4 regions of the Anaerobacillus sp. ABD4_527 genome follow, and region 4 is predicted to be linked to each of the others. Evidence: riboswitches for the same ligand, from Rfam matches in the RefSeq annotation. Region 4 holds a riboswitch; each other region holds the start of a gene.
What was found. Region 4 has a riboswitch for S-adenosylmethionine ahead of ACXAHI_RS20665 (acyl-CoA dehydrogenase family protein). Riboswitches for the same ligand answer to the same signal wherever they lie in the genome.
Positions count from the first base shown of each region.

Region 1: another riboswitch for S-adenosylmethionine. It lies ahead of ACXAHI_RS08980 (methionine ABC transporter ATP-binding protein); the one in region 4 lies ahead of ACXAHI_RS20665 (acyl-CoA dehydrogenase family protein).
Region 2: another riboswitch for S-adenosylmethionine. It lies ahead of ACXAHI_RS05010 (Na+/H+ antiporter NhaC family protein); the one in region 4 lies ahead of ACXAHI_RS20665 (acyl-CoA dehydrogenase family protein).
Region 3: another riboswitch for S-adenosylmethionine. It lies ahead of metK (methionine adenosyltransferase); the one in region 4 lies ahead of ACXAHI_RS20665 (acyl-CoA dehydrogenase family protein).

Region 1 is NZ_JBSWXZ010000001.1:1,722,025-1,729,525, forward strand. It holds gene ACXAHI_RS08960 (carboxymuconolactone decarboxylase family protein) at 1-129, opposite strand, end outside; gene ACXAHI_RS08965 (L-lactate dehydrogenase) at 294-1,244, shown strand; gene ACXAHI_RS08970 (MetQ/NlpA family ABC transporter substrate-binding protein) at 1,286-2,128, opposite strand; gene ACXAHI_RS08975 (methionine ABC transporter permease) at 2,153-2,821, opposite strand; gene ACXAHI_RS08980 (methionine ABC transporter ATP-binding protein) at 2,814-3,836, opposite strand; SAM riboswitch class I at 3,953-4,062, opposite strand; gene leuD (3-isopropylmalate dehydratase small subunit) at 4,303-4,884, opposite strand; gene leuC (3-isopropylmalate dehydratase large subunit) at 4,897-6,309, opposite strand; gene leuB (3-isopropylmalate dehydrogenase) at 6,327-7,433, opposite strand; gene ACXAHI_RS09000 (2-isopropylmalate synthase) at 7,451-7,501, opposite strand, start outside.
Region 2 is NZ_JBSWXZ010000001.1:944,930-952,430, reverse strand. It holds gene ACXAHI_RS05040 (MBL fold metallo-hydrolase) at 1-625, shown strand, start outside; gene ACXAHI_RS05035 (SDR family NAD(P)-dependent oxidoreductase) at 642-1,433, shown strand; gene ACXAHI_RS05030 (SDR family NAD(P)-dependent oxidoreductase) at 1,730-2,533, opposite strand; gene ACXAHI_RS05025 (Y-family DNA polymerase) at 2,808-4,019, shown strand; gene ACXAHI_RS05020 (YolD-like family protein) at 4,035-4,367, shown strand; gene ACXAHI_RS05015 (alpha/beta fold hydrolase) at 4,457-5,296, shown strand; SAM riboswitch class I at 5,378-5,482, shown strand; gene ACXAHI_RS05010 (Na+/H+ antiporter NhaC family protein) at 5,551-6,855, shown strand; gene ACXAHI_RS05005 (hypothetical protein) at 6,896-7,501, opposite strand, start outside.
Region 3 is NZ_JBSWXZ010000001.1:1,464,141-1,471,641, reverse strand. It holds gene ACXAHI_RS07745 (ABC transporter substrate-binding protein) at 1-109, opposite strand, end outside; gene pckA (phosphoenolpyruvate carboxykinase (ATP)) at 238-1,827, opposite strand; SAM riboswitch class I at 2,044-2,154, shown strand; gene metK (methionine adenosyltransferase) at 2,352-3,548, shown strand; gene ACXAHI_RS07730 (MSMEG_1061 family FMN-dependent PPOX-type flavoprotein) at 3,718-4,338, shown strand; gene ACXAHI_RS07725 (nucleotide sugar dehydrogenase) at 4,330-5,652, opposite strand; gene ACXAHI_RS07720 (glycosyltransferase family 4 protein) at 5,674-6,819, opposite strand; gene ACXAHI_RS07715 (phosphatase PAP2 family protein) at 6,842-7,369, opposite strand.
Region 4 is NZ_JBSWXZ010000010.1:13,655-21,155, forward strand. It holds gene groL (chaperonin GroEL) at 1-327, shown strand, start outside; gene ssuE (NADPH-dependent FMN reductase) at 924-1,454, opposite strand; gene ACXAHI_RS20665 (acyl-CoA dehydrogenase family protein) at 1,503-2,645, opposite strand; SAM riboswitch class I at 2,730-2,835, opposite strand; SAM riboswitch class I at 2,981-3,082, shown strand; gene ACXAHI_RS20670 (LLM class flavin-dependent oxidoreductase) at 3,165-4,553, shown strand; gene ACXAHI_RS20675 (methionine ABC transporter ATP-binding protein) at 4,550-5,578, shown strand; gene ACXAHI_RS20680 (methionine ABC transporter permease) at 5,550-6,209, shown strand; gene ACXAHI_RS20685 (MetQ/NlpA family ABC transporter substrate-binding protein) at 6,227-7,054, shown strand; gene ACXAHI_RS20690 (AAA family ATPase) at 7,272-7,501, shown strand, end outside.

The sequences.
Region 1 (7,501 bases), on a different contig from region 4:
ACAAGCTTCTGTAAAAGCATTATATTTCTTAGCTATTTGGGGCATTTTCTCAGTAAAGACTCCAAGACCTTCCTTGTAGTCATGCAATGCTGTTTGTGCAAAATTTGTATTTTGTTGTTCTTGCGTCACGTCACATTCCTCCTTCAATTATTCAGAGTTAGTATGAGAAGACAATCACAATGCTATCCATAAATTTAAAGAGAAAAAAATTTAAACGATATGTGAGATTTATCACATGAATAAAGGGAAATGTTCGTTAAGATATAACTATAAGAAATAAAGGAGTGGATGATATGTTTGAAGGTAAAACAACACGAGTTGTTGTCATTGGAACAGGGTTCGTAGGGACTAGCTATGCATTTTCTTTGCTTAATCAAGAAGTTGCAAATGAGCTCGTATTGATTGATGCCAATAAAGAAAAAGCTGAAGGAGAAGCAAGGGACCTTAATCATGGCATTCCTTTTGGTGCGCAGATGAAAATTTGGGCAGGTGATTATAGCGACTGTCGTGATGCTGATATCGTTGTGATTGCCGCTGGTGCGAATCAAGCGCCTGGCGAGACTAGACTTGATTTGATCGATAAAAACACGAAGATATTTAAAGAAATCGTAAATAATGTGATGGCAAGTAAGTTCGATGGAATATTCATTGTCGCTACGAATCCCGTTGATATCCTTAGTTATGCTACATGGAAATTTTCAGGACTTCCAAAAGAGAGAGTCATTGGCTCCGGAACGATTTTAGACACGGCAAGATTCCGATATTTATTGGGAGAGTATTTTCATGTAGATTCTAGAAATGTTCATGGCTACATTTTAGGAGAGCACGGTGATACTGAATTACCAGTGTGGAGTCACGCTACTATAGGTAGTAGACCTGTACTTTCATTAATTGAAGATTACCCGAATGGGAAAGAAGAGCTTGATTCCTTGTTCACTGATGTTCGTGATGCCGCTTATCACATCATCAACCGCAAAGGTGCTACACATTTTGGTATTGCTATGGGACTTCTCCGATTAACAAAAGCCATTCTACGTAACGAAAATTCTATTCTTACCGTTTCTACTTTGTTAGAAGGAGAGTATGGCTTAGAGAACCTTTATATTGGTGTACCAGCCATTGTTAATAAAAATGGAATAAGAGAAGTTATTGAACTAGATCTTACTCGTGAAGAAATGGATCAGCTAAATCATTCAGCAAAGACTTTGACTGATGCGATGAAACCTGTACTCTTAAACAAATGATAGAAAAGAGGGTTCTCCAATATGGAGAACCCTCTTGCTATTTATTCGTTTACAGGAACAACAGCTCCATCATACTCTTCTTTAATGAAGGTTTGAATATCTTCAGAACGGAGAACCTCAACAAGAGTTTTTACAGCTTCGTTATCCTCATCACCTTTGTTAACAGTGATGACGTTCACGTATGGAGAGTCAGACCCTTCAAGTGCAATTGCATCTTCTTGTGGATTTAAGCCAGCATCGATCGCATAGTTCGTGTTGATCATAACAGCATCGCCTTCGCCTTGCTTATAGATCTGAGGAAGAAGGGAAGCTTCAACGTTTGTTTTAAAGGTAAGGTCTTTTGGATTTTCAGCAATATCTTCAACTTGTGCATCTGTTGGATCGATACCTTCTTTGATTTTAATTAGACCTTTTGCTTCTAACAATTGAAGCATACGACCATGGTCTGATACAGAGTTACTCATGATGATTTCTGCACCTTTAGGAAGTGCATCAAGGTTTTCATATTCCTGTGAATAGACACCGATCGGCTCGATATGAATTCCACCAGCGTTTACGAAATCATAGTTATCGTTTTCTTCCATTTGTAGCTCCATATAAGGCACTGTTTGGAAGTAGTTCGCATCTAACTCACCGTTAGCGAGCGTTTTGTTCGGAAGAATGTAATCCTGGAAGCGCTCGATTTCAAGAGTAATTCCTTCTTCCTCAAGAAGCGGCTGTGCTTTTTCTAGAATCTCAGCGTGTGGAACGTTTGATGCACCAACAACTAGTTTCGTTTCTTCACTTTCTGATTCAGAGCCTTCGCTGTTACCACCGTTATTGCCTCCACAAGCTGCTAAAGCTGCAAGTGCAACAACTGACAAAAGTAGTACTAGTTTTTTCATGGTTTCTCTCTCCTTTTTTATATCTTATCTTTTATCCATAGCTCGCGTTGTAACATCTCCAATAACCTGAAGAACTGCTACAATAGCGAGAATTAATACAGTTGCGACAAGCGTCACGTCGGGATTATTTCGTTGGAAACCATCTAGATATGCGAGATCTCCTAATCCTCCAGCCCCAACGACACCTGCCATCGCTGTATAGCTCACTAGAGCGATCGCAGTTACTGTGATTCCTGAAATCAATGCTGGCATCGCTTCAGGAAGCAACACTTTAAAAATAATCTGGCCATTCGTAGCCCCCATAGCTTGGGATGCTTCGATCACTCCCTTGTCTACTTCTCTTAGAGCGATTTCGACCATTCGTGCATAGAAAGGGGCAGCCCCTGCAATAAGTGCTGGCAATGCAGCATTAGCTCCCAGCATCGTACCAACAATGTATACAGATAGTGGAATAAGCAAAATAATTAAAATGATGAATGGAATCGAACGGAACAGGTTTACAATCCCTGCAACAAAACCATTAATATATCGATTTTCCCAGACGTTTCCCTTTGAAGTTAAGAAAAGCAGCAGGCCGAGTCCAATGCCGAGTATAAACGTTGCGAATACAGAGATCGCGGTCATGTAGATCGTTTGTAATGCCGCTTCCCACATATCTTCCCAACGTACATTAGGAAATAGTGAACTAAGCATTTGGAATCACCTCTACTTCTACTTTCTGATCACGTGCATAGCTCAGTGCTTTATCAATAGCAGCTTGTTCTCCTTTTAGTAAGACCGATAGCTTACCATAAGGACCATCCTGAGTATGGGTGACCTTCCCTTGAATGATGTTCACTTCGATCTGAAACTCTCTGATTAACTTCGTTACAAGAGGTGAACCCGTAGCTCCTTTTACAAAGGTAAATTGTACGAGAGTCCCTTCTGCAGTTTCAGTGAGGTGTGTAATCGATTCTTTCATTTCCTCAGGCTCACTCAGCTGATTTACAAAGTCACGGGTGATCGGCTGCTGGGGATGATGAAAAATATCAAGTACTGGACCTTCTTCAACAACACTGCCACCTTCCATGACCGCAACACGATGACAAATCTTTCTGATCACGTGCATTTCATGAGTGATCAACACGATCGTTAGTCCTAGCTCTTTATTAATTTTCTTTAATAGGTCGAGAATACTATCTGTGGTCTTCGGATCCAGGGCCGATGTCGCTTCGTCACAAAGTAACACTTTAGGGTTATTAGCAAGTGCCCTCGCAATCCCAACTCGCTGTTTTTGACCACCACTTAGTTGAGATGGATACGCATCTTCTCTTCCCGATAACCCAACGAGGTTGATCAACTCGTCCACTCGAGCTTTTCTTTTCTCTTTCGGCACACCCGATATTTCAAGAGGGAACGCAATATTTTCTTTTACAGTACGTGACCAGAGAATATTAAAATGCTGAAAAATCATTCCGATTTCTTGTCTTGCTAGACGAAGTTCCTTGTTATTCAACTTAGATAATGCTTTGTCATCTACTGTTACGCTACCTTCAGTTGGTCGCTCAAGTAGATTTAACATGCGGATAAGTGTACTCTTTCCAGCGCCACTATATCCGATAACTCCGAAAATTTCGCCTTTTTCAATTGTAAGATCAGTATTCTTCACCGCTTCTACTGGTCCAGAGGCTGCAAAGAACGTCTTCTTTATACCTTTTAACTCAATCATTTGCACACATCCTTTTACCTTACGATGTCCCATCACAATAGGTTGATTTTAAAACCTTTTGAAATAAAAAATGCCTTTCCGCTATGAGCAGAAAGGCACTTGAAATCGATGTCTTTCTCTCATTTCTCAAAGCATTTGCTTTGCAGGAATTGGCACCTTCTCAAACACGCTGTTTGACGGTTGCCGGGCTTCATAGGGCCAGTCCCTCCACCTCTCTGAATAAGAGATATTTAGTTATTAACACGTTACTCTAGTTAAGTACTAAATCGAATTCTAGCATGGGACTTTTAGTGTGTCAATCGATGAGTAAAAAGTCCGAATTTTTAAATAAAACTAGCTGCCAGAGTTTCAACTGCTCCTCTAAAATCAGCCCTCTTTTCTGACAGCGTAAAAGCGCTGCAATCCATACAGCGCTCGCGCCAATGCTTCAGTTGTATCTCTATACGGAGAAAACATGCTATCTTATTTACGCTCTTTGATTTTCATACTGCTCGATTTTATCCTCAAGTGAAAGGGTTCTAGATACTTCGTCCCACCCGTTCAACAACATTTCCTTCCAATACGGATCGATTTCAAACGATACGTGTAGCCCATCGTTATCACTAATAGATTGGTTTTCGAGTTGAACAGTGAGTGAATAACCTTCGCTTGCCTTTGTAAATAATTCTGCAACGGTTTCTTGAGGAAGAGCGATTGGAAGGATACCGTTTTTCACACAGTTGTTGTAAAAGATATCTGCAAAGCTTGGTGCGATGATCACTCTAAATCCGTAGTCTAATAAAGCCCATGGCGCATGTTCTCTCGATGAGCCGCAGCCGAAGTTTTTACCAGCTACTAGGATTGAAGCCGACCTGTATTGCTCTTCATTTAAAGAGAAATCAGACCGTGCGAGTCCATCATCATCGAAACGCCAATGATAGAATAAGAACTGTCCAAACCCTTGTCGCTCGATCCGCTTCAGAAATTGCTTTGGTATTATTTGATCTGTGTCCACATTCACCTTTTCTAGAGGATAGACGACACCTGTATATTCATTGATAGGTTCCATGATTTCACTCCTTTACACGACAGGCTGCTTCATTTTTCTTGCATCTGTAAATTTGCCTTCCAAAGCAGCGGCGGCTGCCATGGCAGGACTGACTAGATGCGTTCTAGAACCATTTCCTTGCCGTCCCTCAAAGTTTCGGTTCGATGTAGAAGCGCATCGCTCTCCTGGTGGAACGATGTCGTCATTCATCGCAAGACACATACTGCATCCCGCTTCTCTCCACTCGAAGCCGGCCTCAATAAACACTTGATCTAGTCCTTCTGCTTCCGCTGTTTCTTTAACAGATTTAGAACCTGGCACGACTAGCGCTCGAACATTGTGGTGTACTTTCCTTCCACGAACAATATTTGCTGCGGCTCTTAAATCACTAATCCTAGAATTTGTACAAGATCCGATAAAGACATGTTGGATGTCTATATCCTGAATTGCCATCCCAGCTGTTAACCCCATATACGTTAAGGCCTGTGCGATTGCTTTTTGATCAGCAGGATCTTCATAGTCCTCTGGAAAAGGCACTCTACCGTAGACGGATGATCCCATAGATGGATTCGTACCCCACGTAACCTGAGGTTCTATCTCATCAGCATGGATCTCTAAAACGTCGTCATACGTTGCGCCTTCATCAGTAGCAAGGTTTTTCCATTCTGATATCGCTGCTTGGAATTCCTCTCCTTGTGGAACATGCCTTTTCCCCTTTAGGTAGTCAAACGTTACCTCATCAGGGCTGATTAATCCTGCTTTAGCACCGGCTTCTATCGACATGTTACAGATTGTCATCCGCTCTTCCATCGACATCTTTCGAATTGCTTCACCTGTATATTCAAGAATAGCACCTGTTCCAGCATTCACTCCAAACTTCGCTATGATTGCAAGAATGATATCCTTCGCCGTTACACCTGCGCCCGGGTGACCATTCACTCGGACTTCAATTGTTTTTGGAGAGGATTGCCAAAGAGTTTGAGTTGAAAGAACATGTTCGACTTCACTCGTTCCAATCCCGAATGCAAGTGCTCCAAAAGCACCGTGTGTCGAGGTATGACTATCTCCGCAAACGATTGTTTTGCCTGGTTGAGTCAACCCTAGTTCTGGGCCAATCACATGGACGATTCCTTGGTCTGGATGGTTAATATCAGCAATTTCCACCCCAAATTCCTTGCAATTTTCTTCTAGTTTCTCCATCTGTACCTTTGAAACAGGATCGTTGATGATATGCCGCGCAATCGTTGGAACATTATGATCCATAGTAGCGAAGGTCAGATCAGGACGTCTGACCTTCCGCTGATTCATACGCAATCCTTCAAAAGCCTGCGGAGATGTTACTTCGTGTACAAGGTGTAAATCGATATAAAGTAAATCTGGACTGCCTTCTTCTCTATGCACAACGTGCTTTTCCCAGATCTTTTCTATAATTGTTTTTGGCTCCACACCCATCCTCCTCACTGTCACGCATAAGCTTCCATGATACCAGCCGTAGCATTATCTTCTGCTAATTGAAAGATAACTTGATCGACCATCTTATCAGTACTTAGACTTCGCTTTCCAACACCCGCAAGATCAGTTGTGAAATACCCAGCTTCAAGAACTTCCAACACAGCTTTATCGATCGCATCAGATTCTTCCTTCATATTGAACGAATGGTTTAACATCATGGATGCAGATAAGATCATCGCTAGTGGATTGGCAAGGTTTTTACCAGCGATATCGGGCGCTGAACCGTGTACTGGTTCATACATGCCAAATCCATCTTTTCTTAGGCTTGCAGATGGAAGCATCCCTAAAGACCCAGTGATCATCGAAGCTTCGTCACTCAAGATATCTCCAAAAAGATTCTCTGTTACGATTACGTCAAAGTGTGCAGGATTCTGAACAATTTTCATCGCTGCAGCATCCACAAGCATATGCTCAACTTCCACGTCCGGGTAAGAGGCTGCTTTTTCATTTACGATTTCACGCCACATCCTGCTCGATTCTAGAACATTCGCTTTGTCGACACTCGTCAGCTTCTTCTTTCGTTTCCTAGCTGCTTTAAATCCTTGATCTACGATACGCTCGATTTCTTCACGCGTATAAGAAAGCGTATCGACTACGCGCTCTCCACCTTCTCTCCGTTCACTCGGTGTACCAAAGTACAAGCCACCCGTTAATTCTCTTAAAATCAGCATATCGACACCTTTGATGCGCTCTTCTTTTAACGGTGATGCCTCTAAAAGACTGTCATAGGCTTTGACCGGACGTAGATTTGCGAACAATTCAAGCTCTTTTCTAATTGTTAGAAGGCCTTTTTCAGGACGAAGTCTTCCAGGCAGATCATCCCACTTCGGTCCACCTACAGCGCCTAAGAGTACAGCGTCCGATCGCTTACACATATCTAGTGTTTCTTTAGGCAACGGTTCGCCTGTTTTATCGATCGCTACGCCCCCGATGACGCCTTTTCGAAATTCGAACACATGGCCGAATCGATCTGCTACGGCATTGAGAACCTTGATCGTTCCCTCCATCACCTCTGTGCCAATTCCGTCTCCTGGTAATACCGCAACTGTTTTCTTCATCCTATATAACCTCCTTTTTAAACGTGAGCTTGCTTTTTCACTAAATAATTTTCACGAGCGAGCGTACG
Region 2 (7,501 bases), on a different contig from region 4:
CATCTATCAAAGTGCGGGAGTCCATGAGCGTTTTTTACATCATGTCCATGATTTAAAAGAATATCTCTCCTTTACAGATCGGGCCACGTGTGATGTCCATCTTACTGAAGGTGATGAGGTTCCTGGCTGTAAGGGGTGGAAGGTAATCGAAACTCCTGGTCATGCACAAAGCCATATTTCTCTTCTCCATGAACAGACTGGAACGATGATAGCAGGGGATCACCTCATAAAGAATATCTCATCGAATCCTATACTAGAGCCACCGTACAACGGACAGCAGAATCGTCCGAAGCCGCTGCTACAACAGCGCGAGTCCTATTACAAAACACTTGAATTAGCACCGTCTTTTGTTTATACAGGTCACGGTGACCCGATTGAAAACGTCGAGGTGTTAATCAAGGATCGTCTGCGACAGCAGGAAGAACGAGCCAAGAAAGTTGGAGTGTTATTAAAACAAGAGCCGCTAACCGCTTTTCAAGTTTGTCAAAAGCTGTTTCCAGGTATTTATAAGAAGCAGATTGGGCTTACTCTTTCTGAGACGATCGGTCAGTTAGATTACTTACAATCTGAAGGGATGATAACTCAGTTTAGAAGTGGAGAAGTCGATCTCTATAGACATCAATAATCGTTAGGAGAGAGTCATGAAGAATATTAAGAACAAAGTTATACTTATAACCGGGGCTTCAAGTGGAATAGGCCGCCAGTTAGCTCTCGATTTAGCTAAAGAAGGCGCAAGACTTATCCTCGTCGCGCGAACCGAGGAAACGTTGCTTAGGTTGAAAGAGCAAATTGAATCGGAAGGTGGCTATCCTCCTGCCGTATGGCCGATGGATGTTGGAGATGGAGAGAGAGTTGATCAACTCCTTCCTCGGTTATTAAAAGAAATGCCTCCGATCGACATACTCATCAATAATGCTGGCTTCGGTAAGTTTGACAATTTTGTCGATGCGGATATGAAAGAAATCGAGACGATGTTCGATGTGAACGTCATAGGATTGATGAGATTTTGCGCGAATGTTTTACCAGGCATGGTAGAAGCGAAAAAAGGCCTAGTGATCAATGTTGCTTCACAAGCTGGAAAAATCGCGACACCTAAGTCAGCTGCTTACTCCGCTACAAAGCATGCGGTCCTTGGGTTTTCAAATAGCTTAAGGTTAGAGATGAAGCCCTATGGTATCAACGTAATGACCGTCAATCCTGGGCCGATCAAGACCAATTTCTTTGAAGTGGCTGACAGCAGTGGCAATTATACAAAGAACGTAGAAAAAATGATGCTGACTCCTGAGAAGGTTTCGGGTGAGATCTTATCAGCTATTGAAAAAGGTAAGCGAGAAGTGAACCTTCCGGGCTGGATGAATGCCGGAGCGAAGATTTATCACGCAGCCCCTGGTCTAATTGAAAAAGTGGGCGGCCGATTTTTTAATCAGAAATAAACAAGAGGCTGGGGCATAAGCGTATAACCATGAGAAAGACCCGATCAATTCATTTGAATTAGATCGGGCCTTTTGTAATTTACAGATAGGAAACCGCCGCTTCGCCAACATACTTCGCTTTCCGCAGGCACGGCCTCAGTCTCCTCAGAAAGCAAAAAACCCCGCGGGGCCTTCGGACTCGTGCTGTTCCCGCAGGAGTCTACGTATGTTGGCTACGCTAAAGTCTTACCCTTTAACATTCTACATTCGCGATTCCCTTCATGTATGTTGGTTTTGTCCCAGCCTCTTGTTCTGTTTTATCTCATCACACTACCACCAGAGATCTTTAGTGACTCTCCAATAATGTTCTCAGATGCGCTCGATAAGAGGTAGATAATGCTGTTTGCTACTTCTTCTGGCTGTGTGATACGCCCAGAAGGTAATCCTTCTTCTACCGCTTGCAATTCTTCTTCGTAACTTTTACCTTCCCGCTTTCCTTTAGCTTCTATTGCACTTCTTCCCATTTCGGTGTCGACGAATCCAGGGCATACGGCGTTAACGCGAATGCCGTGCTTGATCGCTTCGTGGGCGAATGATTGTGTGAATCCAGTTATTGCGAATTTAGATGCGCTGTATGCTGTGTTTCCGTATGTACCTCGTAATCCTGAAAGAGAAGAGAGGTTCACGATTCCGCCTTTTTTACCTTCGTTACGCATGTGGTTATAAACGAGCTGCGTAAGAAGCACTGTAGCAGTGTAGTTCAGCTCCATCACGTTTCGTAAATCTTCTTCCTGTAAGTAATCTAACGTATCCCCACCGCCAATACCTGCTGAATTTACGAGTCCAGTGATCGGTCCGTTTTCCTTTGCAGCTTTCTTGATAAGGTGCGAGCGGTCTTCTGTGTTTGTTAGGTCAGCAACAATACTCGTGACTTTTGCACCTTCCATCAGTTCCTCGCATTCTTTTTTTAATTTTGAAAGCTTTTCTTCATTCCGTCCTGTGATCGTTACTGCTGCACCTGTTTGTACCGCTACTTTCGCTGTTACATATCCGATTCCACCGGTAGCTCCAGTTACGACAATATGATGATGCTTCAATGCATCCTCTCTAAAAATTCCCATATGATTTCCTCCTTATATTTTACGTAACGATTCCCTCTTTCAATGAAACACGAAACCCCAAAGTACCACATGGCCACAATTGCTCTGCTAAATTTGTTTCTTATCTTCGTGCTGTAGTGCGTTGGAAGAAAGTACTTATTGATATACGAACGTATATTCGGGTAAAATACGGGTATAGATATATAGAACTAGTGTTCTTATTTTCGATTATTTGAAAGGAGTGGTGAAGGTGGATTATTCAACGTTACAAAAGAAAACCATTTTGTGTATTGATATGAAAAGTTTTTATGCGAGCTGTTCTGCGGTCGAGATGGGGCTCGATCCCTTAACGTGTCATCTTGCTGTCGTGGGAGATACGGAGCGTCAGGGTAGTGTGGTTTTAGCGGCCTCGCCTGCACTAAAAAAAGATTTTAATATCCGAACAGGAAACAGGCTTTTTGAAATTCCTGATGATCCCCGTATTCATATCGTGAATGCGAGAATGTCATCCTATTTGAAACAATCGATGGAGATCACAAGGTTATTTCATCGGTATGTTCCAAAAGAATGTATCCATACGTACAGTGTGGACGAATCTTTTCTTCAAATCGACGGGACTGAGCGTCTGTGGGGAGGACGCTTTGAGACGGCTAATAAAATCAGGAAAGAAATCAGTGAAACGTTCGGTTTACCATGTGCGATCGGTATAGGTCCTAACATGCTGATGGCGAAGCTTTGTCTGGATTTAGAGGCGAAGAAGTATGGCGTTGCTGAATGGACGTATGAGGATATCCCTGAGAAGCTCTGGTCTATTTCGCCTCTAAGTAAAATGTGGGGGATCGGTCCGCGTCTCGAGCGCACTTTAAATCGGATGGGGATTATGAATGTTGAACAGCTCGCAAAATACCCGTTACATCTTCTTGAACAAAAGTTCGGAGTGATGGGCAATCAGCTCTATCACCATGCATGGGGAGTAGATCTCTCTGACATTGGAGCTCCGATTATGCAGGGGCAGATCAGCTTTGGTAAAAGTCAGATTCTACTTCGTGATTATCATGAGCAAAAAGAAATCAAACACGTTATTTTGGAAATGAGTGAAGAAGTAGCGAGGCGTGCGAGAAGAGCCGGAAAAGCTGGGCGTACGATCAGCCTCGGAATCGGCTATAGTAAAGACGAGGGAGGCGGCGGTTTTCACAGGTCGAGAAGCATCGACAGCCCCACCTCCATCACGCTTGAAATCTATGACGTGTGCTTGCAGCTTTTTCAGGAATTTTATAGAGGGCAAACGGTTCGGAAAATCTCAATCGCTCTTTCAAATATTTGTGATGACGAGGAAGTGCAGCTCAACCTTTTCAATTTGAAACGGCCGAAGCAGCGAGACCTTGGATACGTAATGGACTCGATACGGGAGAAATACGGATCCGATTCTCTGCTTCGCGCTGTTTCCTACACGAAAGCCGGTACAGCGTTGCATCGAAGTAAGCTTGTCGGAGGTCACAAAGCATAGAAAGGGGTTGATAAGATGATTCGTGACCGAGGAAATATTAAATGGACATCGATGATGTTACCAGAGCATGTTAAAGAGTTAAGAGAATGGAAAGAGGAAGACCGGAGAAGAGAACAGCCTGAGCTTGATGAGCAGAAGATTGAGGAGATGAACGACACCATTTGTGAAGCGATGGCATTTCACCAGCCGCTTACATTTCATTATTTCAAGAACGGTACGAAGAACGTGTTGACAGGATATGTTCATTATATCGACCAGCTCAATAAAGAATTACGAATTGTTGATCTAGATGAGAAGAGGCAGAACATTTCGTTTGCAAGCCTCGTGCATATTGGTGAAGGCGACTAAGATGGTAACACTCCCCACAACAGAAGACGTTTTTCCTCGGCGAAAAGGGGTAAAATACGTACAAACTAGTATACGGAGTGAACTGTCAGATGCTATCTGTAGAGAGTCTCAAACATTATAAGGAGAACATAAAAGGAATTGATATTCACTATGAGTATCATGAGAACGAAGTGACGTCGGACCGTCCTGTGCTAACATTACTGCATGGGTTTTTATCTTCCACTTTTAGTTATCGAAGATTGATTCCCTTGCTTTCAAAGCATTACACGATTGTAGCCGTTGATCTCCCACCGTTTGGAAGAAGTGAAAAATCGAGTCGGTTTGTTCACTCTTATCAAAACTTTGCGGAAGTCGTGATCGAACTACTCGAGCGGCTAAGTGTTGACGAGACCGTTATGATTGGTCATTCCATGGGAGGGCAAGTGGCATTAAGAGCAGCAAGTATCGATGAAGACCTAGTTAAGAAAAATATTTTGCTCTGTAGTTCAGGCTACCTTGAAAAAGCGAGACAGAGTTTAGTGTACTCTTCTTATTTGCCCTTTTTCTCAGTGTATTTAAAGCGCTGGCTTTCGCGAAAAGGAGCAAAAGGGAATTTGATGAACTGCGTTTACGATCCAAATTTAATCGATGAAGAGATGGTGGATGGTTATGTTCAGCCTTTCTTCCATGAAGGGATTTTCCGTTCGCTCGTACGAATGATTCGAGATCGTGAGGGGGATTTGTCACAAGAAGAATTGAGGAGAATTCATACGCCGAGTTTACTGATATGGGGGGAGCATGATCGAGTAGTACCGCTTCAAATTGGAAAACGGCTGGCAGAAGATCTACCGAATTCAGAGCTGATCGTATACGAAAAGACGGGTCACCTTCTCCCTGAAGAGCAGCCACGTTCCATTTTAAGAGACATTCAGAAATTTATTCAGGCGTAAGCCGCAGAACGACACGGTTCGACTTTATTCTTGACGAAGCAGAATAATGCGTGATAAACTTCATAACACTAAATCGAATAGTTCTTATCAAGAGAAGTGGAGGGAACTGGCCCTGAGAAGCTTCAGCAACCTCTGGTATGTCAGAAAGGTGCTGCTTCCAGCAAGAGAGATCTTGAGAGATAAGAGTGAAAGCCCTCTTCTCTTGAAGTGGGCTTTTTTGATTGCTACAAACTTTATGAACAAGGAGAAACACCATGGATAAAGACATAAAAGGGAACGGCTTTGCACTGCTTCCACTCGGTATATTTATTTTACTTTTTATCGGAACGGCAGTTGTAACAAAAGATTTTTATAGCATGCCTGTTGTGCTTGCTTCACTGATCGCTGCAGGCGTTGCACTCGCAATGAACAGGAAAGAAAGCTTTATGACAAAGGTTGAGGTGTTTTGTCGTGGAGCAGGAAACTCCAATATCATCTTAATGATTCTTGTTTTCTTATTAGCGGGAGCCTTCGCTGAAACAGCGAAAAAGATAGGTGCGGTAGATTCGATTGTGAATCTCGGCATCTCTATATTACCAGCAAGCCTTCTCGTTGTTGGTTTGTTTCTAATCGGGTGCTTTATATCAATATCGATGGGAACCTCGATGGGAACGATCGTAGCATTGGCTCCGATTGGAATTGGAATTGCAGAGCAATCCGGGATTCCTGTAGCTTTGACATTGTCAGCGGTCATTGGAGGAGCGATGTTTGGGGATAACCTCTCGATGATTTCCGATACGACGATTGCAGCTGTTCGGACGCAAAACACGAAAATGAAAGATAAGTTCAAGGTGAACTTTTTCATCGTTTTACCGGCAGCAGTTATTACTGCCATTATATATGGATTCTTAACGGTAGGGGAAAGAGCGACAGTAAGTGGAGGTGAACCATTTGATTTTATCTCCGTCCTCCCATACCTTGGCGTATTGATTGCAGCGATTGCAGGGGTAAATGTGCTTATTGTACTTGTAAGTGGAACGTTGTTCGCGGGTGCAGTAGGCTTATTTAACGGAACGTTTGGTTTAAGTGGACTCGTTTCTACGGTAACGGATGGCATTAAAGGGATGGAAGATCTCGCCATGATCGCATTGATTATTGGTGGGATGATCGAAGTCATTCGATATAATGGAGGTGTCCAGTACGTTCTTGATAAAATTCTTCATCGAGTGAGATCGAGAAGAGGAGCGGAGTTTGGTATCGCAGGACTCGCTACGATGTTAGACTTATCGACGGCAAATAACACGATATCAATAATAATGGGTGGACCACTCGCGAAGAACATATCAGAAGAGTACCAAGTTGATCCTCGAAAGTCCGCAAGTATTCTTGATATATTTTCTGGAAGTGTTCAGGGCATGCTCCCATACGGCGCACAGCTGCTAGCAGCGGCTGGACTAGCTTCCATCTCGCCTTTGGCACTCATACCATATTCAATTTATCCAATTCTTACAGCGATTGCTGGTATTGTGGCAATTACCATCAACTACCCTTCATTTCGGAAAGAAGAAGCGGTAGAGTAACGAAACAACCAGGCCTGTCAAAATGACGGCCTGGTTTTGTTTATTCTTCGATTTGCTTTTGTAGGTTCACAATTTTTTGAGGTAATATATAAAGAAATTCAATCAATGAGTCCAATAAATCAATAATTAAATTAGCCGTTTCTTCACTTGCTGAATTTTCAAGGCATAAAAGGTTGTGAAGGTTGCTTCCTTTGCCTAACAGCTGCCCGAGCCGTACGATTGGCTCTTCGAGGTCAACTTGTTTGGCCAGGCTTTCGAGCTGTTTGGATAGAGGTTGAGAAAGTTCGTTTTCAGCTAAAAAGCTTCTAGTGATGCTTTCTAAAACGCGGTTTGCCATAACTGCTGTAGCAGTCCAGTCTTTCATATTATGTACGTTAACAGCTGAACGATAGACACGCTCGAGATCTTCTGGAAGCCTTGCTGTTCCAACCAATCTGCCAAGAGGTTCTCTAGTGAAAGAAGTTTGATGAACAAAAAGCTCTACTTCTTCACCTTGATCGCTAGTAGACGTTTTAATCAATACAAAGAGAATGGATTCTTTACATACCGAACATCTTGAAAAGGTTGAAAAAACCGTTTGGTTGATTTGGTAATCGAATTTTAAATGGAAAGAAGCGGTGTTTCCGCACTCAGGACATTCTGTATT
Region 3 (7,501 bases), on a different contig from region 4:
CTTCGGCAACTCTTACCGTGTTATCACTGTTATTACTGCATGCAGACATAAGAAAAAGTGAACATATTGCGATAAATATGATCGTTTTCGTCATCCAGCCTTTTGGCATTTGAATAACCTCCTGTTGCCTTTAAAATAAGCACGTTGAAATACTATAGCTTATGTAGAAAGCATCATTGTGTGTTTGCCTACAAGCAACAGGAAATAAAAAAGCACCCGCTGAGGGTGCTTTGTGAATTATAAATCAATAGTAGGTCCTGCGTTTTTAATCTCATCTGAAACGTTTGAGAATTTGTCAAAGTTTTTCACGAACTGAGTCGCTAGTTCTTTTGCTTTCTCATCGTATTTATCTTTGTCATTCCATGTTTGCCTCGGTTGAAGAACTTCTGCAGGAACACCTGGGCAATGGGCAGGAACGTGTAAACCGAAGATTGGATCTTTTTTCGTTTCGACACTGTCAAGTTCACCGTTTAGAGCAGCATGAACCATCGAACGAGTATAAGAAAGTTTCATACGCTCACCTTCGCCGTAGCTCCCGCCTGACCAGCCTGTGTTTACTAGGAAGACTTCAACATCATGTTCCATGATTTTCTCACCCAGCATATCTGCATATCGGTGAGCAGGAAGTGGTAGGAACGGTGCACCAAAGCAAGTCGAGAACGTTGCTTGTGGAGACGTAACGCCTCTTTCAGTTCCGGCAAGCTTACTTGTGTAACCAGATAGGAAGTGGAACATCGCTTGTTCTTTTGTCAGTTTACTGATTGGCGGTAGAACTCCGAAAGCGTCTGCAGTCAAAAAGATAATCGTGTTAGGGTGACCAGCCACACTCGGAACTGCAATGTTTGGAATTGCATCGATCGGATATGCAGCACGCGTATTTTCAGTTAAACTTGTATCATCATAATCAGGCAGTCTCGAACTGTTGTCTAGTGCAACGTTCTCAAGAACAGTGCCGAATCGAATTGCATCCCAAATTTGAGGCTCTTTTTCTCTAGATAAATTAATACATTTAGCGTAGCAGCCACCTTCGATGTTGAAGACGCCGTTCATGGACCAGCCATGTTCATCGTCACCGATCAAGCGACGGTTTGCGTCTGCTGATAGTGTCGTCTTTCCTGTACCTGATAGACCGAAGAAGAGAGCCACATCGCCTTCTTTTCCTACGTTCGCCGAACAGTGCATGGAAAGGATATTTCGCTCAGGAAGTAAGTAGTTCATGACAGTGAAGATCGATTTCTTAATCTCACCTGCATACTCAGTGCCACCGATTAAGACGGTACGTTTTTCGAATGAAATAATAATGAACGTTTCTGAATTCGTGCCATCTTTGTCAGGGTTAGCTTGAAAACCAGGTGCAGAAATGACAGTGAACTCTGCTTCATGTCCTTTTAACTCAGATTCATTTGGGCGGATGAATAGCTGATGTGCGAACAAGTTGTGCCACGCATATTCATTGATAACCTGGATGGGTAGTCTTGCTGATTGGTCAGCTCCAGCGAACCCTTTGAAAACATAAAGATCTTTTTTCTCTCCCAGGTAATCCAGAACCTTAGTGTAAAGGCTTTCAAAATGTTCTGAAGAGATAGACTGGTTTGTTTTCCAGTTGATTTTGTCTTTTGTTGATTCTTCTCGGACAATGAACTTGTCCTCTGGAGAACGTCCAGTGTATTTGCCTGTTTCAACACGAAGAGCGCCAGTGGATGTTAATGTTCCCTCTTTCATCGATAGTGAACGTTCTACCAGTTCAGAAACTGATAAATTAACATGCGGATTATTCTTATTTAAAATGGCATCCAAAAGTGGTGAAGAGAAGGAAGCTGTTTTCATACGTTAAACCCATCCTTTATAATAGTATTTCATCAAGATTTTTTCTGAACTTGTTTAACTCAAAATTAGTATAACACATTCATTTAATTATTCTATACTAATCTATGGATTTTTCCTTGAAAAGTGAAAAAAAGGTGAATGACCTTTCTAATTAGGGCTTGTGTCATTAGATTGACAGAGAAAGCGAACTACGATATTATATTTCGAGAATGGATACTCTTATCCCGAGTACGCGGAGGGACAGGCCCTATGAAGCTCAGCAACCAACTCCTCACATAGTGGATTAAGGTGCTAACCTGCAAGACTTATTGTCTTGGAAGATAAGAGGCGAAAGGCAAGAGACTTCAGCTCCTTTCCCTTTATGATGAAGGAAAGGGCTTTTTTATTGTCGTTTTTGGAAAAAAGCGTAATATTACCGATTAATATTGAATTCGATGTCTCGTTTCGACAACACTATTAGGGAAATGAGTACCGTATCCATTACACTATATTAAATAGGAATGAATCCTTAAGGAGGTACTTAAGTGAGTAATCGTCGTTTGTTTACTTCTGAATCAGTAACTGAGGGGCATCCAGATAAAATATCAGACCAAATTTCTGATGCAATTCTGGATGATATTCTTGCGCACGACCCTAATGCGCGCGTTGCATGTGAAACTACAGTCACGACTGGACTCGTGTTGGTTTCCGGAGAAATCACTACATCTCACTATGTAGATATTCCGAAAGTCGTTCGTGAAACGATCCAAACAATTGGATACACACGTGCTAAATATGGTTTTGACGCTGAAACATGTGCAGTCCTTTCATCGATCGATGAACAGTCAGCTGATATTGCAGCTGGTGTGAACGTGGCTTTAGAAGCACGTGAAGGACAGATGTCTGACGATGAGATTGAAGATATTGGCGCTGGGGACCAGGGATTGATGTTTGGGTATGCTTGTAACGAAACACCTGAACTTATGCCTCTACCGATTTCATTAGCTCATAAGTTAGCACGTCGTTTAAGCGAAGTAAGAAAAGAGGAAATTCTACCTTATCTTCGTCCAGATGGCAAAACCCAGGTTACAGTAGAATATGATGAAGAAGGTAAGCCGGTACGTATCGATACGATCGTTGTCTCTACACAACATCATCCAGAAGTTTCGCTTGAGCAAATTCAGCGAAATATTAAAGAGCACGTCGTTAAACCTGTTGTTTCTCCAGAGTTGATCGATGAAGATACAAAGTATTTCATTAATCCTACTGGTCGTTTTGTAATCGGTGGACCTCAAGGTGACGCAGGGTTAACTGGTCGTAAGATCATCGTGGATACTTACGGTGGATATGCACGTCATGGTGGTGGCGCATTCTCAGGTAAGGATGCTACAAAGGTTGACCGTTCAGCGGCTTATGCAGCTCGTTATGTAGCTAAAAATATCGTAGCAGCAAAACTTGCTGATCGATGTGAAGTACAATTGGCTTACGCGATTGGAGTTGCTCAACCTGTATCGATTTCGATCGATACGTTTGGCACTGGAACCGTATCTGAAGAGAAGCTAGTACAACTTGTGCGAGATAACTTCGACCTACGTCCAGCAGGGATTATCAAAATGTTAGATCTGCGACGCCCAATCTACAAACAAACGGCTGCTTACGGCCATTTTGGACGTACGGACATCGAATTACCATGGGAGTACACTGATAAAGCAGAAGCTCTTAAAAAGGGTGCTAACCAATAAAATAGTAAGCCTAAGAGGCCTAGCAAGCTGTCGAGATATTCTCGACAGCTTTTTTGTGCGGTTTAAGTAGCGAAATGGTTATATAACGTCATTTGACAGAACTACCCAACGTCCAAAAGCCATTTAATGGTAAACTTAAAATAGTTGAGATTTAGTTAGGGGGGCTACCATGTCAGACGTTTTTGGACAGAAAGTTGAATCGCTAGAAGAGTTACGTTCGATTGGAGGAGAGCCGGGGAAGTTAGCTGCCAACAAGGTGATCAACTTCTTAGACGATAACTGTGAACGATTCATCTCGCATTCACCTTTCTTAACAATCGCTACAGCATCTCATTCGGGAAGCGATGTATCCCCGAGAGGAGACCAACCAGGATTTGTGAAAGTGATCGATAAAAAACACATTCTAATCCCGGAAAGGCCGGGGAACAAACGGATGGATTCCCTACTTAATATTTTGGAGAATCCCAATGTAGGGCTGTTATTTCTTGTTCCAGGCAGGGAGGAAAGCCTTAGAATCAACGGTAAAGCGAGTATCGTTAAAGAGGAAGGCTTACTTAAAGACTGCGAGGCATTTGGTAATATTCCTTCTTTAGGAATAGGAGTAGAAGTGGTCGAATGTTTTATTCATTGTGGAAAAGCATTAAAGCGTTCTCATCTTTTTGAGCAAGACTATTGGCCGAATACAGAAATGTTACCAAGTGCCGCAAAGATGCTCGCAGACCATGCGAAGCTTGAAAGCGATTCTGTTAGCAAGACATTGAGGGAAAGTTACTCACAGCGACTATATTGACTGTTGAACAGAAATGGCTCCTAACCCTTTATAGATGTTTGGTCTTCCGATTGAGCAATAAATTAGGTCATGCTCATCGGCGATCATCCTTGCTTCTTCCAACGTGAATAAGTTATGTCCATCCACGAGTAAAGGCAATCTTTGACGTTTCACCAATTGACCCCAATCAACATTCTGAATAAGAGGTAATTCGGTTAATAATAGCAAAGCATCACAGTTTGAAACAGTATCGTTCATCAACGAACGGTACTGGCTCGAGTGGTGATGTTCCATAGAAGGATCAAAGAATCTCACTTCAGCCCCTTCTTCTTCAAGCCGTTTCGATACAAGGTCTGAAGGAGAGGGAGTTTCTTTTGTATATGAATTTCCTAAAACCCCAATAATCGAGCCATGAAGTGTTCCTAGAAAATCTTTAAGTTTTTGTGTAAGAATTTCTGGTTGATAACGTTCAATTTCCTCTATCAAATTAATAAGCTTTGAGCTAGAAAACGACTGGCTTTCCATTTCTCTAAACGTTGAAACGTTCGATATGCTTTCGTTACCTTGATAGAAAGAGCCTGGATGTCTTGAGTGTTGTGCCATTCGTGGATCTGCACGGAGTGCCCCGTGTATAACTTCCACATCTGCTCCGTATCTCTCTGCCATACCTGCGATCATATTTAGGCAAGAACTATTCAATGCAAGGTATGTGTGGCACGCATATTTCATCAGTTCAGCGCTAGCATAATCCATAAATTGAAGAGCGTCCGTCAGTGGAGCATAGAATGACTCCATCAATCGACAACCCTTCAAAGAGGAGGTGCCTATAATTAAATCAGATGGATGTGTAAAATCCTTCACGATCGTCCCCGGTCGTGAGAAGTCTGGATTGTGAATAACTTCGAAATCTTGTACAGTCAATCCTTGCTCGATAAGAATATTATGGATTCTTGTCGTAGTTCCAGGTGGGACCGTACTCTTAATAATAAATGTTTTGTGAGATTGAACGCTCACTGCAATTTGTCTGATGAAACGGTAAAGGTTCGTAAGATCTGGAACTTGGTCTTCATTTGTTGGAAGCGATTCAGTGAAAAGGAGATAACTAGCTTCTGCTGCTGCTGCCAGTTTATTTGTAGAAAAGGCTAACATGCCCGTTTTAACGGCCTCATTGTATCGTTCCTGTAAACCACTTTCGTTGAAAGGAACAGACCCATTCTTAAGTGCTGAAATGATTGTTTTATCGTCATCAGCGCAAATAACGTCATACCCATTTGTTGCAAACGTAGCTGCTGCTGTGACTCCTATACGGGTTGCTCCAAATACTGCTAATTTCATGTCACTCTTCCTCTCACGGTTTTAGGCGTACTGCGCGACTTTTTTGTTTCCGATTACGGTTTCATAATCTTCAACCAACCTGCCGAATATGGCATCCCAGGATTGAGTAAGGGCATACCTTCTACCTTCATACCCCATCATTAGACGTTCGATTGGGTCTTCTAGTAACCTTTCAATAGAACGTATATAGTCTGCTTCTGAATAAGGAGAACAAAGGAAACCGTTACGATTGTGAGAAACCACTTCGATCAAACCGCCTGCATTTGCAGCGATAACTGGTGTGCCTGATGCGAGAGATTCAAGCGCTACATTGCCGAATGTTTCGGTAGCTGAAGGGAAAACGAATAAGTCTGCACTCGCATATAGCTCAGAAAGCTCTTCACCATGCTTATAACCAGTAAGGGTTACATTATCTGGGAGATTCTCTCTGAATTTCGCTAAGGATGGTCCATCTCCTACGACTAGCCATCGTGAGTGGTCTTTGATCCCTTGTGGAAGCTTCCACATCACCTTCCTGAGTGTTTCAAGGTTTTTTTCTGGAGCAAGTCTACTCACAAATAAAAAGATATACTTTTCTTTGATGGCATACCGTTCTCTTACAGCATTAGACTTTTTGGAGGGAGAGAACTGCGTACAATCTACCCCTCGTTTCCATAACTTAAGCTGATCAAACCCTTTTTCTTGAAGGCGATCGAGGGTATCTTTAGACGGAACGAAGATAGATGAGAACGGTTGGTGAAACCAAAGTAGATACTTCCAAATAAACGGAGCGGACCACTCGAGATGATAATGATTGAGGTAAGAGTCAAAGTTCGTGTGGTAAGAAGCCACCATGGGAATAGAAAGTTTTTTTCCATAATGCAGTCCGCTTAATCCGATATTAAATGGGGTAGCAATGTGTAATAAATCTGGATTGAAGCCCTGTAATTGTTTCCGTAGCAGCCCTAACTTAGGAAGGGCCATTCTACATTCTGGATAAAGGAAGAACTTTGTACTGGCAAAACGATGGATGTTGCTAGAGAATAAGTCCACATCATTATTTGTATCAGGAGCAAACAATTTGTACTCGATCGAATGCCTCTCCATGTATGAGGTCAATCTCCCGAGAGTTTTTGACACACCGTTTACTTCTGGATAGTAGGTGTCCGTGAAAAGCGCTAACTTCATAATCGTCCCTCCATTCATCTGTTTAAGCTAACCAAATTGCAGAAATAAAAGCGCTGCCCATTCCAAGTATGATTCCAACAAGAACATCAGATGGATAATGATGACCAAGATAAATACGTGAGAGAGCTACTGTTGCTGCAATCGCCAGTAGTGGGACTACAAGAGATGGAATGAATAGGATGTATGGTGTGATGACAGAAAAAATCGCTGTCGTGTGGCCTGAAGGGAAAGAATGGTCCTTCAAAGGATATACGAGCATTTTTGTCTCAGGTATCGCTAGATAAGGTCTATTTCTTGGGTAATGTTTTTTTATGAAATGTACGGGAAGGTGACTTAAAGTAAGCGCCACAGCACTTTGAAGTGCTAATGTTTTGTACGGAAAAGGTAAGAATATGAATAATAACAATGTGCAAATAATCGTTGCACGTGCACCACCTAAGTGTGTGATGGTTCCCATGAAAGTAGTAAGGTATCGAGAATGACATTTTAAGTTTAAGAACCGAAAAACAGAACACTCTTGTTCGTGAAGCCAGCCAACTACTTTACTCAAAATAATCCCCCTTCACTTATTGTTACTTTCATCATAAACTAGCCGTTTAGAGTGACTATTAAGAATATATTAAAGAATCATTAAGATTAATTTTGCTTAAGGGAATCAAGTTTATGAACACACAAAAAAAGA
Region 4 (7,501 bases):
ATCGTTCTTCGCGCACTAGAAGAGCCAATCCGTCAGATCTCTCACAACGCTGGTCTTGAAGGATCTGTAGTTGTTGAGCGCCTGAAAGGCGAGAAGATCGGTATCGGCTTCAATGCTCTTACTGGTGAGTGGGTAAACATGGTAGACGCTGGTATCGTTGACCCTACAAAAGTTACACGTTCAGCACTACAAAACGCTGCATCTGTATCTGCTATGCTTCTTACAACTGAAGCAGTTATCGCTGATAAGCCTGAGGAAAACGAAGGCGGCGGCATGCCTGACATGAGCGGCATGGGCGGTATGGGTGGAATGGGCGGTATGATGTAAGGTTCTCCTTACATTTTCCCCTTCTGAAACAACCCATTTAAATCAAGAGCCAACTTCCTTATAAAGGAGGTTGGCTCTTTCTTTTTTTATTAATCACTTGAATTAATTCTAAAAAATAGTGAAAAGAAAAGCCTCTCAGCTGTTTAAAACCCTGAGAGGCTTTTATCATATCGTCCACCATAAATAATCGTTGTATAAGGGTTATTCATATCACTCCAACAATAATAACTCCTCGGTGAATCTTAAAGATAGCACTGATCCCCACTTTTTAATGAGCCTTTCAAGACTGAGTGAGACCCCTAAAAAAGTGAGGAGTCTCCCAGCTACCACCCTGGGAGACCAGGCTAATCATTTGAACTACCCTGCGACTTTTTCCTATAAGAAAAAAAGTTGCCTATAGTAAAAGTAACCGAATAATGTTCGGAATGCAAATGATAAGTTAGAAAATGTGTACTTATGATTGATGGTGCCATGAACTTTCGTATTTAGTTAGGCGTGTAAGAGTCATGGCCTAGCGAATTGGTTTTTACAAGTAAAAATGTCCAGTTGGCTCCTCATAAAAATAGATGACGAACATCTCGTTCGTCATCTATTTTTTATATATTAAGTTCCTCCACCAACGTCTCCAAATTCCCCTTCAACCGCTCTTTCGCCTCTTCATCCAAAATAAACTCATTCCCCTCACCACGCTGAACATGCTGGTCGATCACATACGCACCGCTAAGGAGATTCGTCGCTCCAAGAGAAGAGAGTACAGGCTTAAGCGCATAATCGATCGCAAGGAGGTGCCCGAACGATCCACCGATCATCAATGGAAGAACGGCTTTCCCTTTCAATCCTTTTTGAGGAAGAAGATCAAGGTACGTCTTCAATATCCCTGTATAAGCAGCTTTATAAACAGGCGTCAAAATAATAACGGCATCCGCTTTTTCTACTTTTTCGTTCGCTTCTAAAATCGCAGTGCTGCTAAAGTTAGCGGTGATTAAATCTGTAGCGGGTAAGTCGATGACATTGATTGATTCATAGGAAATCGACTGCTCCTTTAAATAACTTTCTGCATAGTCCTTGATTCCTTTTAGTCTCGATTGAAGGGAGTTTCCTCCGTAAATAAGTACAACATTGCTCATTGTTTTCACTCTCCTAAACTAGTGTCATCACATTTTTCTAACACATACTTAGTCAGCAAACACGCTGTTTGCAAGACTATACACAATCGCATCGTCTGTCGGCGGGTTATGAAGTCCTGCGCGTACATTTCGGAAATGGCGCTGTAATGGGTTGCTGGCAGACAGGCTTCTAGCACCGACCACGCGCATCGCTAAATCTACGACTCGGTTCGCACTATTTGTTACGATATGCTTCACGGCTGCTAAGTCCGCTCCCATATGCGGGCGCTCTTCAGGGTTTTCACTCCATCTCTTTGCGACAGCATAAAGAACTTCTCGAGCGTTGAATAGCTCTAACTGCATCTCGCCGATCTTTCTCCTTACTTCTGGCACGTCTTTTATCGGTCCAGGAAGTGTGGAAGGGGAGAAGGAGGAGGCGAATTCGACCGTGTAATCCATGGCTGAAGAGGCGATGCCAAGGTAAACGGCTGGAATCTGCAGGTACCATCCTTTCGGAGATGCTTTGTGGTTCTCCTCAATTACCAATAGATCTTCAGGTTTAACGTGGACGTTATGTAGCACGAGATCATCACTCTTTGTCCCTTTCATGGAGATACTGTCCCACGTTTCCTCAACTTGTACGCCTTCAAGCTTATGATCGATCAGGACAAACCCTTTCTTACCGGTTTGATCAACGTCAGCTGTGACGATGGAGTAATCAAGCGCCACGGCCATCGACGTAAAGGATTTTCGTCCATTGATGATCCAGCCCTCCGGCGTTTTTGTAGCAGTCGTTTGAGGAATCCCGCCGCGTGAAGGACTGCCGGTCGCTTTTTCAGTTTGCGCAAGGTTGAGTAGTGCTTTTTCGTTTACGATCAAGTGGCACACTTTTTCGAAAACCGCTTCATCCCAGGCTCGCGATTCAGCGATTTCTAAGATAACGCCAAGCTGCCAGCCGAGGGACAGTGCCGTCGGACCATCACCTGATGCGAGCTGTTCTTGAACTTTCAAGAACTCGTACAAGTTAAGACCAGAGCCTCCATATTCTTTTGGTACAGTGAGTGATAAAAAGTTCCTTGCCTTTAAATCTTCGAAGTTCTCGTAAGGAAACCTTTCTTCTTCATCATATTTTGCAGATCTACTTTTAAAAAGTTCAACGAGTTCAGTGAGTTCTTCCTTCAAATCAGGCTGCTTTTCAGTTGCAAATGGCATCGGTATCCTCCTTTTTCTCTATACAAAAAAAGTCTACTTTCAGCTGAAAGTAGACTTAGGCTCATCAAAATTCGAACCATACAAGCTTCATCTTTCAGACAAAAAGTCTGCTGGAATGAGCACCTTGCTTAAGATAAGCGGTTGCTGCAGGATCGTTGGACCAGATTCCTCCCCTGACTCTAGATAAATGTATGCGGTAGTGCGTTAAAGAATAGAATACGGACAAATAAACGCAATGTCAACAAGTAATTAGAAAAGAAATAATTTTTTGATTTTTTGTTGACAGGGAATCGATCGGTGCTGTATATTCATCGTTAAATTCAATAAAACAAACTTTCTTATCAAGAGAGGTGGAGGGACTGGCCCTTTGAAGCCTCGGCAACAGACTCGGTTGAGTACTGTGCCAATTCCAGCAAGCGATGCTTGAAGGATAAGAAAAGACAGTTGCTTTTTCACGGCCTCTTCTTTTCTTATGAAGAGGCCTTTTTATGTTTTAAAAAAGAGTGGAGGTTCAAAGAGATGAGTAAACAAATCATTTTGAATGCGTTCGACATGAACAGTTCGATGCACAATTCACATGGGCTATGGAAGCATCCAGAAAGTCAGCGTCATCAGAGATACAAAGACTTAGACTACTGGATCGACCTTGCTAAGACATTAGAGAAAGGGAAGTTCGATGCGGTCTTCTTTGCAGATGTTCTTGGTGTTTATGATGTGTACCAAAAGAGTAAGGATCCTTCAATCCGTGATGGATTGCAAGTGCCGATCAATGATCCCGCACTTCTTGTCCCTGCGATGGCGAGTGTGACCGAGCACCTTTCCTTCGCTGTTACGGTCAGCACGACGTACGAAGCACCTTTTGGAAATGCGCGCAGATTTTCGACGCTTGATCATCTAACAAAAGGGCGAGTTGCCTGGAACGTCGTTACCTCTTATTTACCGAATGCGGCACGCAACTTCGGACTTGAGAAGATGATTCGTCATGATGAGCGTTATGATATCGCTCATGAGTATATGGACGTGTCCTACAAATTGTGGGAAAGGAGCTGGGAGGATGGTGCTGTGGTTGAAGATCGAGAAGCTGATACGCTTGTTGAGCCCGACAAAGTTCATGAAATCAATCATGAAGGTCACTATTTCAGTGTTGAAGGACCGCATCTTAGTGAACCGTCTCCGCAGCGAACGCCTGTGATCTATCAAGCTGGGACATCAGAGAAAGGGCGAGAATTCGCATCAAAGCATGCGGAGTGCGTGTTTGTCGGAGGACCGACTCCTGAGAGAATCCACTACTATGCCGATGATATTCGTGAGCGTGCCGTCAAGCATGGAAGAAATCCAGATCACGTGAAAATTTTCTCGTTTTTAAGTGTGATCGTAGGTGAAACGACTGAGGAAGCAGAGGCGAAGTTTGAGGCGTACAACAAGCTATGGAGTGCTGATGCAGCAAAGGCTCAATACGGTGCGAGCGGCTATGATGTTGCAGAGTTTGAAGAGATGGACCTTGATGAGCCGTTTGAATATAAGAAATCAACAGAAGGCGGTCAGTATAAAGCGGCAACGTTGACGAAGGATGCGCCGAAAAAGCTGACGGTAAGAGAGGTGTTGAATCGCTTTGAATCGATCGACCGCAACAGCGTGATCGTTGGTAACCCTTCTGATGTAGCAGATGCGATTCAATTTCAATTCGAAGCTTCAGGAGTAGATGGATTTAATTTGAACCACCTCGTAACGCCTGGAGACTTGGAAGCTTTCGTAGAATTAGTCGTACCAGAACTACAAAAGCGTGGTCTTTATAAAAAGGATTATCAAGAAGGTACGCTGCGTGAAAAGCTCTTCAACAAAGACGCAAGACTGCCAGACGACCATCCAGGAAAAAACTACGCTTTTCGTAAGGAAGTCGTGCGATGATCGAACTAAGAGAGATTACGAAAGAGTATGGAAAGAAGGACAAGATCGTTGCTGTCGATAACGTTTCTCTTCGTGTAGAAAAGGGAGAAATCTACGGAATCGTTGGGTATAGCGGAGCGGGTAAAAGTACGCTTCTACGTTTTATAAATGCTTTGGAAAGACCGACGACAGGATCAGTACACGTTGACGGAATCGACTTGCTATCGCTATCGAATAAAGAGCTTCGAAAAGCAAGGCAATCGATCGGAATGATTTTTCAAGGATTCTATTTGGTTGCTTCAAAAACAGTCTATGAGAACGTCGCATTTGCACTTCTGGCTGCTGGAGTTAGTAAAAAGCAGATCGGTGAAAAGGTCGATCATTTATTGAGCGTAGTTGACCTTGCTGATCAGAAGGAGAAATACCCGTCACAGTTGAGCGGTGGTCAGAAGCAAAGAGTGAGTATCGCGCGGGCTTTAGCAAATGATCCGAAGGTGTTGCTGTGTGATGAGGCGACGTCCGCTCTAGATCCTAACACGACAAAATCCATTCTTTCATTGCTGAAAGACATCAATCAAAAACTTGGGATTACGATCGTCATCATCACGCATGAAATGGAAGTGGTGAAGGAGATCTGTCATCGCTGTGCGGTCATGCGTGAGGGAAGAGTCGTGGAGTCGGGCACGACGTTCGATATTTTTTCGGATCCAAAAGATGCATTAACAAAAACGTTCATTCAGAACGTACTAGAGTTCCATCTTCCTGATTCGTTGATCGAACATGTACAAGGGAAGCTAGTGAAGCTCATGTTTCTCCGCGATCTAGCAACGGATTCGGTCGTTTCCGATATGCTGCAGAGGTTTAATGTGAAAGGCAACATTTTGCATGGAAAAGTCGAATACATCCAGGAAACGCCGCTCGGTGTGTTCATCATGGATGTGAGTGGAGAGGATGCTGAAGTGTCTCGAGCGATCGCTTACTTAGAGAAGCGAGTAAACAACGTGGAGGTGATCAACGATGGACCACATTATCGAGCTCTTGCCTGAACTGAACGTCGCGTTTTTTGAGACGTTGATCATGGTTGGAATCGCTTTGTTGTTTGCTGTTTTCATTGGTCTCCCGTTAGGGGTCATCCTCTTTATCACAGATCGAGGGTTGTTTTTAGAAAATAAATGGGTGAAACAAGCGGTCGGCATCATCATCAACTTGATTCGTTCCGTCCCCTTCATCATCTTGCTCGTATTCTTGCTTCCGGTAACGAGTCTTCTGTTGGGAACGACGATTGGACCTATGGCAGCTTCTGTTTCCCTTTCCGTTGCAGCGATTCCGTTTTATGCAAGAATCGTAGAATCGGCTGCTCGTGAGATCGACAAAGGTGTGATTGAGGCAGCCGTAGCAGCGGGTGCTTCACCGTGGATGATCATTAAACACATCGTCTTGCCAGAGGCGAAGCCTGGATTGATCACAGGGCTCACGATTACGGCGATTAGTTTGATCGGCTACTCGGCGATGGCTGGAACGATCGGCGGTGGAGGAATCGGGGATCTTGCGATTCGCTACGGATACTACCGTTATGATGATACGGTCATGTTCACGACCGTCATTCTATTGATCGTCATCGTTCAGCTCGTACAGTACTTTGGTGATTTTATTGCGAAAACAGTAGATAAGAAATAATGGATGGAGGCTTTTATATGAAGAAAAATACGATCGTGATGATCGTTCTCTTACTAGTAGTCGGTGTATTATCGGCATGTGGGGACAAGAGTAGTGAAGCGAGCAAGTTAGAAAAGAAAGAATTGATACTCGGAGGAACGATTCCGTATAGCGATATGCTAGAAAAGGGTGTTAAACCTTATCTTGAGGAAAAAGGGTACTCGGTTACGATCAAGGAATTTAATGATTATGTTCAGCCAAACCTAGCCTTAAAAAGCGGGTCGATCGATGCCAACTTGTATCAGCATGAGGTATATATGAAGGCATTTGCGAAAGAGAACAATATGGACTTAAGCGGTGTGATTCGGGTGCCTACTGCTCCGATCGGAATCTACTCGAACAAGTATGATTCGCTAGACGAGATTGAGAAGGGGAGTACGGTAGCAATCGCTAATGATCCAACGAACCTTGCACGTGGTCTAACAGTTCTACGTGATAATGGCGTCATCGAATTTGATGACGATGTTGATCCTCTAAAAGCTTCAGTAAAAGACATCACGAAGAACTCGAAAGACCTTGTCTTTAAGCCTGTTGAAGCAGCGCAGCTTCCAAGAACGCTCGATTCAGTCGATGTATCGGCAGTGAACGGTAACTTTGCGATCGCGGCAGGTATGGACCTAAACGATGCGATCGTGAAAGATAAGCTTCCTGAGAATATCATCAACCAGGTTGTTGTGAACACGGCAGATAAAGATGCGCAGTATGTGAAGGATATTGAAGAAGCAGTAAGATCTAATGAATTTCGAAAAGTCATAGAAGAAGAGTTCCAGGGCTTTCATCAGCCTGAGTGGTTTAAACAAAAATAACAGTCTGCGAAAGGCTTCGGTTTTGAACCGAAGCCTTTTCTCGTTCCCGACACCATGCTTTGTTTTTGTAATTGTGTGAAAACATAGTAACTTACTAACGTGTTGTTTCCTATTTTTGTTACAATAAGGATATGAGTACTTAGACATTATGTTTAATAGGTAAAGATACCTATATCGAATACAACTACCTTGTAAAAGGTTAATGGAGGAATCGTTCATGAGCTCAGAGTACCAGTACGATACGTACCAACCATCTGTGAAAAAAGTCATAGAAAACATTGAAAATGTCATGGTAGGAAAAAGGGAGGTTACGGAACTTAGTCTTGTTGCACTACTAGCAGGTAGCCATGTCCTTCTCGAAGATGTTCCAGGTGTAGGAAAGACGATGATGGTGCGAGCACTCGCAAAGTCAGTGGGCGCAGGTTTTAATCGTATTCAGTTCACCCC